DNA from 2 places in the Brachybacterium aquaticum genome. Region 1 is predicted to be linked to the other one. Evidence: predicted binding sites of a transcription regulator. Region 1 holds the regulator's gene; the other holds the start of a gene.
The links. Region 1 encodes HspR, which represses chaperone genes until heat shock. Its sites were predicted from a motif close to AAGTTGAGTCNNNNNGACTCAACTT; they were not measured.
Positions count from the first base shown of each region.

Region 2: HNR70_RS13240 (Hsp20/alpha crystallin family protein) is a predicted target of HspR. The motif match lies at 1,023-1,047, and genes of this name have one in related genera.

Region 1 covers NZ_JACHLZ010000001.1:1,853,321-1,857,350, forward strand. The annotation lists gene HNR70_RS08275 (TVP38/TMEM64 family protein) at 1-282, shown strand, start outside; gene HNR70_RS08280 (glycosyltransferase) at 296-1,477, shown strand; gene HNR70_RS08285 (heat shock protein transcriptional repressor HspR) at 1,509-1,949, opposite strand; gene HNR70_RS08290 (DnaJ C-terminal domain-containing protein) at 1,964-2,971, opposite strand; gene HNR70_RS08295 (nucleotide exchange factor GrpE) at 3,092-3,775, opposite strand; gene dnaK (molecular chaperone DnaK) at 3,775-4,030, opposite strand, start outside.
Region 2 covers NZ_JACHLZ010000001.1:2,952,382-2,956,411, reverse strand. The annotation lists gene HNR70_RS13245 (pyroglutamyl-peptidase I) at 293-922, opposite strand; gene HNR70_RS13240 (Hsp20/alpha crystallin family protein) at 1,139-1,651, shown strand; gene HNR70_RS13235 (GNAT family N-acetyltransferase) at 1,799-2,515, shown strand; gene HNR70_RS13230 (ABC transporter ATP-binding protein) at 2,541-4,030, opposite strand, start outside.

The sequences.
Region 1 (4,030 bases):
GCGATCGGCCGCCATGTGGGGCTGGACCTCATCGAGCGGATGTTCGGCGTGCGCACGGTCGAGAAGTTCCTCGGCTGGACGCGCAGCGCGCACTTCACGCGGGCCTTCGCCACCGCGATCGCCCTCCCGGTCGCCCCCGACGACCTGCTCTGCTACATCGCCGGGACCACCCGCGTGCGGTGGCGCACCTACGCCCTGATCATCCTGCTGTGCAAGCCGTGGGCCCTGATCGCGTACGGGCTCGGTGTCAGCGCCCTGCTGCTGCGGTTCCTGCCCTGGTGAGAAGGACTCCGACATGCTGATGAAGACCCGCGCCGTCCGGCGCCCCCGCCGCCCCTGGGACCCGGCGGTGCGCTGGGCCGACCATGCCCTGCACACCGTCGTGCCTGGCCGCCATCCGCGCCGCGACGTGCGCCCCGATGAGCCGCTGCGCGTGCTCATGCCCCGAGGCCTCGCCTCCCTCGCCAAGGAGTCCGGGATCGGCGCGGCCATCCGCCACCAGGAGTCCGCGGTGCGTTCGCTCGGCCACGTCGTGGTCACGAACCCGCTGCGCCCCTTCGACGTGGTGCACCTGAACACCCCCTTCCCGGACACGCCCGTTCTCGCCCGCTGGGCGCGGCTGTGGCGGCGCCCGGTGCTCGTGTGGGCGCACTCCACGGAGGACGACTTCCGCGACTCCTTCCCCGGCTCGAACCGGCTCGCGCCGCTGTTCCGCCGCTGGATCTCGCACATCTACCGCCGCGGCGACCTGGTGGTCACCCCGAGCACCTACTCCCGCGATCTGATCGCCGCCCCGAAGTACGGCCTCACCGCCCCGATCCGCGTGCTCTCCAACGGCGTGGACACCCGGTTCTTCCGCCCCGATCCCGAGGCGCGCGGACGTCTTCGCGAGTCCCTCGGCCTCGGCCCGACCTCGACCGTGGTGGTCAGCGTCGGCATGCAGCTGGTGCGCAAGGGGATCCTGGACTGGGTGGAGGTCGCACGGTGCATGCCGCACACGACCTTCGTCTGGTACGGCCGCACGGATGAGCGCCTGCTCACCTCCGAGGTCGAGCATGCCCTGCGCACCGCCCCCTCCAACGCCCAGTTCCCCGGCTACGTGCGCCCCGAGCAGCTGCGCGAGGCGTACTGCGGGGCCGATGCGTTCTGCTTCCTCACCAAGGAGGAGACCGAGGGGATCGTGCTGTGGGAAGCGCTGGCGTGCGGGACGCCCACCCTCGTGCGCGGCATCCCGATCTACCGCGACGCCATGCCCGACGGGGTGCTGACCCACCAGGTCAGCGGTGACGACCCCGGCTTCCCCGACCGGGTCGCGACGAAGCTCGCCGCCCTGCTGGACGGCGAGCTGGTGGACCTGCGGGAAGCGGGGCGCCAGGCTGCGGAGTCGGTCGACCTGCTGCAGGTCGCGCGGCAGATCCAGGAGATCTACGCGCTCGTCGGCGCGCAGCCCCATCGCCGTCTGCGGCGAAAGCGCTAGGCGCGAGGCGGACGGGGAGCGCCGGGCCCGGTCAGGGCCGACGGTTCGGCCGCCACACCACGAGCGCACCGCTGGAGCTGCTGCGGCGCGGCCGCTCGCCGCGGCGCAGGGCGCTGATCTCGCCGTCCCGGTCGGCGGCGAAGACGCGACGCTGGGCGGGGGTCATTGCCTCGAGCGCCTCGCGCACGCGGGTGAGCTGCTCGCGAAGCTCGCTCGCCTCGTCCTGCAGCTCGAGGATCCGCTTGATGCCGGCGAGGTTGATGCCCTGGTCCTGGGACATCGACTGGATCTCCCGCAGCCGCATGATGTCCCGGGTCGAGTAGCGCCGGCCCCGGCCGCGCGTGCGCTGGGGCACGACGAGGCCGAGCCGGTCGTACTGGCGCAGGGTCTGGGGGTGCATGCCGGAGAGCTCGGCGGCCACCGAGATGACGAAGACCGGGGCGCGGTCGTCGATGCGCTGCTGCGGTGCCATGGCCGGGGCTCCTCTCAGCTCGCGGCGGCGGCCGCGAGGCCCGCGCGGGGATCCTCGTCCGCGAGCGCGTCGCGGAGCTCCTCGACGGCCCGCTTGGCCTTGCCCTCCACGTGGGTCGGCACGGCGACCTGGACGGTGACCAGCAGGTCGCCGGTCGCCTTCTTGGTGACCAGCCCCTTGCCGCGCACGCGCAGGGTGCGGCCCGACGGGGTGCCGGCGGGCACCTTCATCGAGATGGTCCCGCCGTCCAGCAGCGGCACCGACAGGGTCGTGCCGAGCACGGCCTCGTCGAAGCGGACCGGGACGGTCAGGCGCAGGTTCGCGCCGTCGGCGCTCCACACGGGATGCTCGTCGACATCGAGGGTCAGCAGCAGATCGCCGGCCGGTGCGCCACCGTGGCCGGGGCGGCCCTTGCCGCGCAGGCGGATCTTCTGCCCGTCGTGCACGCCCGCGGGGATGCGGGCGGTGACGGTGCGGCCGTCCACGGTCAGGCGGATCTCCGTGCCGAGCGCCGCATCGCGGAAGCTGATACGGGTCCGGGCGGAGATGTCCTGGCCCTGGGCGGGGTTCGGCTGGAAGCCGGTCGGCCGGCCGCCCCCACCGAAGCCGCCCGCCTGGCCGCCGAACATCTTCAGCAGGTCGTCGAGGTCGGGCTGCGCGCCACCGCCGGCACCGCCGCCGAAGCTCGTGCGTCCGCCGTCCGCGCCGCCGAACATCGCGGAGAAGATGTCCTCGAAGCCGGCACCGCCGGGGCCTCCCTGGCCTGCGGAGAAGCGGGCGCCGCCGGAGCCCATGGCGCGGATCGCGTCGTACTGCTGGCGCTGCTCGGCGTCGTTGAGGACCGAGTAGGCCTCACCGATCTCCTTGAACTTCTCCTCCGCCTTCGGATCGTCGGGGTGGCGGTCGGGGTGGTACTTCTTGGCCTGGTTGCGGTAGGCCTTCTTGATCTCCTGCGGGTCGGCGTCCTTGGAGACGCCGAGGACCGCGTAGAAGTCCTTGTCGAGCCAGTCCTGTTGGGACATGTGCGCCTCCTTCCGGGAGCGTCAGGTGCTTCTGCGTATGTCTTGGGGGATGACGGCGGCGGGGCCGGTCGGTCGCGGGGACCGCACGGCCCCGCCGTCATCGGAGGTCGGGCTCGCCGATCAGGCGGGGCCCTTGGTGCCCACCCGCGCGGGGCGCAGCACCCGCTCGCCCAGCTTGTAGCCGGGCTGCATGACCAGGGAGACCGTCGCAGTGTCGACGTCGTCGGCCTGCTCGTGCATGAGCGCCTCGTGGAGGGTGGGGTCGAACTCCTCGCCGACCTCGCCGAAGCGGGTCAGGCCGTGGGAGCGGAGGACCTCGACGAGCTTCTGGGCGATCGAGTGGAACGGGGTGCCCTCGGCGATGTCGCCGTGCTGGCGGCCCAGCTCCACGTCGTCGAGCACGGGGATCAGCGAGGTGACCACCTTGGCGATCGCGGCCTCCTGGGAGGCGGTCGCGGCGCCCTCGATGCGCCGGCGCGAGTTGACGTACTCGGCCTGGTCGCGCTTGAGCTGTTCGGTGAGCTCCACGACCCTGCCCTCGAGCTCGGCGACCCGTCGGGCGTCGGCCGGGGCATCCGCCCCGCCCTCCGCGCTCTCCGCGGCGGCCTGCTCGAAGAGCGTGGCGGCCTCGGCGTCGATCGGGTCGACGGGCTCGGTGGGGCCCTGGCCCCCGTCGGCGGGGGCGTCCCCCGAGGGACGGACGGAGCCGTCCTCGGGGTTCACCTTCCGCTTGTCGGTGAAGGAGAACCGCGGCTCGCCCTCGGGGCGCTGGGCGTCGTCGGGAGTGCTGGGGTTCTCGGTCATCACTTCTTCTCCTCGTCCTCGTCCACGATCTCGGCGTCGACCACGTCATCGTCGTCGGACGACGACGTGCTCTCGCCCTCCGCGGCGCCCTCGGACTCCTGAGCCTGCGAGTAGATCGCGGTGCCCACGGCCTGCAGGGCCTCGTTCAGGGAATCGCGCTTGGCCTCGAGGTCCGAGGTCTCGGCGTCCTCCTTGACCAGCTCGTCCTTGGCCGCCTTGATGGCGTCCTCGGCGGTGGTCCGCTCGGCGTCCTGC
Region 2 (4,030 bases), 1.1 Mb from region 1:
AGTCTGTGATTCCTCCACCGCGGTGGAAAACGTTGTGGATAACTATTGCGGAGGGGTGGAAGAGGGGCGGTTGTCCACCTCGAGGGCGTTGCGCACGGCCCGATGTGCACAGTCGGAAGCGTCGCTCATCCCCGGCACGGGGAGGGTGTTGACAACGGCCGCGCCGTGCGGGGCGGAACGTTCCCGCGGCACGGCTTGGAGGGGGATGACACGGCTCGGTACGGCACGGTGCAGCGCGGCACGGCGCGGAGCCGGCGCGCTGCAGGTGCGGAGGCGGGGTGCGACCGGGCCGTCAGTGCTCGGCGCCGCCGACAAGGCGGACGTCGGCCTCCGTCGCGAGCGCCACCTCGACCATCAGTGCGACGGCGCGGGCTGCGGCGGGGGAGTCGACCACGTCGGCCGATGGGACATGCACGAACCCGCCGCGGATCCCGGCCAGCTCAGGCTCCGTCTCCAGCAGGTGCAGCAGTGCGTAGAAGACGTCGTTGCAGACGTACGTCCCCGCCGTCTGCGAGACGGCCGCGGGGATCCCGTCGGCCGCGAGCGCGGCGACCATCGCCTTCACGGGCAGGTGCGAGAAGCGGCCTACGGGCCCGCCCTCGACGACCGGCTCGTCGATCGGCTGTGCGCCGGCGTTGTCGGGGATGCGTGCGTCGCGCACGTTGATCGCGACGCGCTCCGGCGTGATCGCGCTGCGCCCGGCGGCGAGGCCGACGGCGATCACCAGGCGCGGGCGCAGCTCCCGGACGGCCTTCGTGAGCAGGGCGGAGGCGGCGCCGAACTCGACCGGCAGCTCCAGCGCCTCGGCCGCGATCCCGCGCTCGCCCAGCAGCGGCGCCGCCGCGCGCACCGCCTCCCAGGACTCGTTGAGCGCCGCGCCGTCGAAGGGGGCGAAGCCGGTGAGCAGCACGTCGGTGGTCATGGAGCCACTGTACGGAGGGCGTGAGCTGTGCAGCGCGGCGGGTGCGCCGGTGCGCGACCGGAGGCCAGTTGACGTCGACATGCCCGGGTGTGACGCACACGGCATGAGTCCCTATGACTCAACTGTGGAATAGAAGGCCGACTCATGCGTTGTACTCCCCGCCGACATCGAGAGATGTCACCCGGAACGCCAGAAATGCACACAGGAGGACACACCATGGCACGCACCCTCAGCCCCTTCCACGAGGTCGACCGTCTCTTCTCCGACCTCTCCCGCACCCCCGCCTCCGTCGGCATGCCGATGGATCTCTACCGCGACGGCGACAGCTTCGTCGCCGAGATCGACCTGCCGGGCGTGGACCCTGCCAGCATCGACGTGGACGTCGAGGACCGCACCCTGACCATCCGTGCCGAGCGCAAGGCCACCCCCGTCGAGGGCCAGCGCTCCTGGCTCACCCGTGAGCGTCCGACCGGCACCTTCGCCCGTCAGCTGACCCTCGGCAACCGGGTCGCGCTGGACCGCATCGACGCCGGCTACAGCGACGGCGTGCTGCGCCTGACCATCCCGGTCGCCGAGGAGGCCAAGCCGCGCAAGATCGCCGTCACCCACAGCGACCGTCCGGTCGCCCTCGAGGGCGGGTCCGCCACCGGCGAGTCAGTGAGCCCCGAGCCCGAGGGCTCCGTCGAGTCCGCGCCGGAGAGCACCGAGGCCCAGCCGGTCAACGCCTGACCAGACCCGCGCCTGAGCGCGCAGAGCGCGTGACCGATGGCCGCGCCTGATCCGACCGGGCCCCGAGGCCAGGCCGACGTCCGGGCGCCGCGCACCGCCACCGAGATCGGGGGCGGAGACCATCGTTCCCAGCACTACGCTGGAGCGATGGCCTCCGCCCCCGATCTCTCTGCGTCCGGATCCTCCGTGCCCGGCTCCTCTGCGTCCACCGTCGACCCTGCGCTCGTCACGCTCCACCCGCCCTTCGGGCTCGTCGTGCGGGCCGGGGACCTGACCCTGAGGGTGCTCGCAGACGCGGATCTGCCCGAGTACGCGGCGCTGATCCGTCGGCCGATCTTCGAGGACGAGGGTGCCTCCTACGTGTTCGGCTGGTACCGCGCCGAGCCCGACGAGCGCGTGCGCGAGGCGCTGCGCTTCCAGTGGCGCCTGCGCAGCGGGCTCGGGCCCGAGGAATGGACCCTCCCGTTCGGGATCTGGGCGGGCGGCAGACTCCTCGGCGTGCAGGACGTGGCCGCGGAGCGGTTCGCCGAGCGGCGCACCGTCCACTCCGGCTCCTGGCTGACGCGCGATGCGCACGGCCGCGGGTACGGCCGCCTCATGCGCCAGGCGATGCTCGTGCTCGCCTTCGACCACCTCGGCGCCGAGCGGGCCGAGTCCGCCGCGGCGGTCGAGAACCATCGCTCCGCCGCGGTCTCGCGCGCCTGCGGCTACGAGGACAACGGCATCCAGATGTCCACCGAACCCGGCCCAGTGACCCTGCAGCAGCGGTTCCTGGTCACCCCGGACACTTTCCGCAGGCCGGAGATGCCGGTCGAGGTGGAGGGCGTCACCGCGGAGCTGAAGGCGCTGCTCGGGGCGCGCTGAGGGCGCGCCCCGACCGCCGGCCCCGCTACATCGACTCCTGCCACGCCTGGTACAGCGCGGCGAAGCGCCCGCCCGCGGCGACGAGCTCGGTCGGCGAGCCGTCCTCGACGACCTGGCCGTCGTGGACCACGAGCACCCGGTCGGCGATCATCACGGTGGTCAGGCGGTGGGCGATGATCAGCGAGGTGCGCCGGCCCAGGAGCTTCGTGAGACCCTCCTGCACCATCCGCTCCGAGGGGATGTCCAGGGAGCTCGTGGCCTCGTCGAGGATCAGCACGCGGGGGTCGGCGAGGAAGGCGCGGGCGAAGGAGATCAGCTGGCGCTGCCCGGCGGAGACGCGTCCGCCGCGCTTGTTCACGTCGGTGTCGTAGCCGTAGGGCAGCTGCTCGATGAAGGCGTCCGCACCGATCGCGCGGGCGGCCGCCTCGATCTCCTCGCGGGACGCACCGGGCTTGCCGAGCGCGATGTTGTCCGCGACGGTGCCGGAGAACAGGTACGCCTCCTGCGTGACCATGACGATGTTGCGGGTGAGGTCCTTCATCGAGATGTCGCGCAGGTCCACGCGGTCCAGCAGCACCCGGCCCTCGGTCGCGTCGTAGAAGCGGGAGATGAGCTTGGCGACGGTGGACTTCCCGGCGCCGGTCTGGCCCACGAGCGCCACCGTCTGCCCGGCCGGGATGTGCAGGTCCAGGGGCTGGAGGACCAGCGGGCCGTCGGCCGAATAGCGGAAGGACACGTTCTCGAAGTCGATCTCGCCGCTCGAGGTGGGCAGCGGCGTGGGGGTGGGGGACTCCTTGACGTGCGGCTGCTCGGCCAGCAGGTTCGCGATCTTCTCGAGCGCCGCCACGGCGGACTGGAAGGCGTTGTAGAAGTTCGCGATCTCGTCGATCGGCTGGAAGAAGCGCCTCGAGTAGAGCACGAGCGCGACCAGCACGCCCACCTGCAGATCCCCGGCCAGCACCCGGAACCCGCCCACCACCAGCACCGCGGCGATCGTGACGTTGGCGAGCACGCGCAGCGCAGGCTGGTAGATGCCGAACACCTTGATCGAGCGCAGGGAGGCGTTGCGGTAGTCCATCGCGAGGGTGTCGAAGCGCTCGTGGTTGCGCTCCTCCTTGCGGAACGCCTTGACGGCGCGGATCCCGGCCATCGCCTCGACGAAGTGGACGATCAGCCGCGCGGAGTGGGTGCGGATCGCACGGTACTCGCGGGAGGAGCGGCGCTGGAACCACACGGTCAGCGCGATGCAGGGGATCAGCATCAGCAGCATGACCAGGCCCGTCACCGGGTCCATCACCACGATCAGCACGATCGTGAAGACCATCGACAGCGCCGCGCCGACCATGACGTTCACGCCCGAGTCCAGCAGCTCGCGCAGCGCCTCCATGTCGGAGGTCTGGCGGGAGACGATCCGTCCGGAGGTGTAGCGCTCGTGGAACTCGAGGTCCTGGCGCTGGGTGAAGCGGAAGACCTTCCGCCGCAGCGTCAGCAGCATCCGCTGCCCGACCACGACGG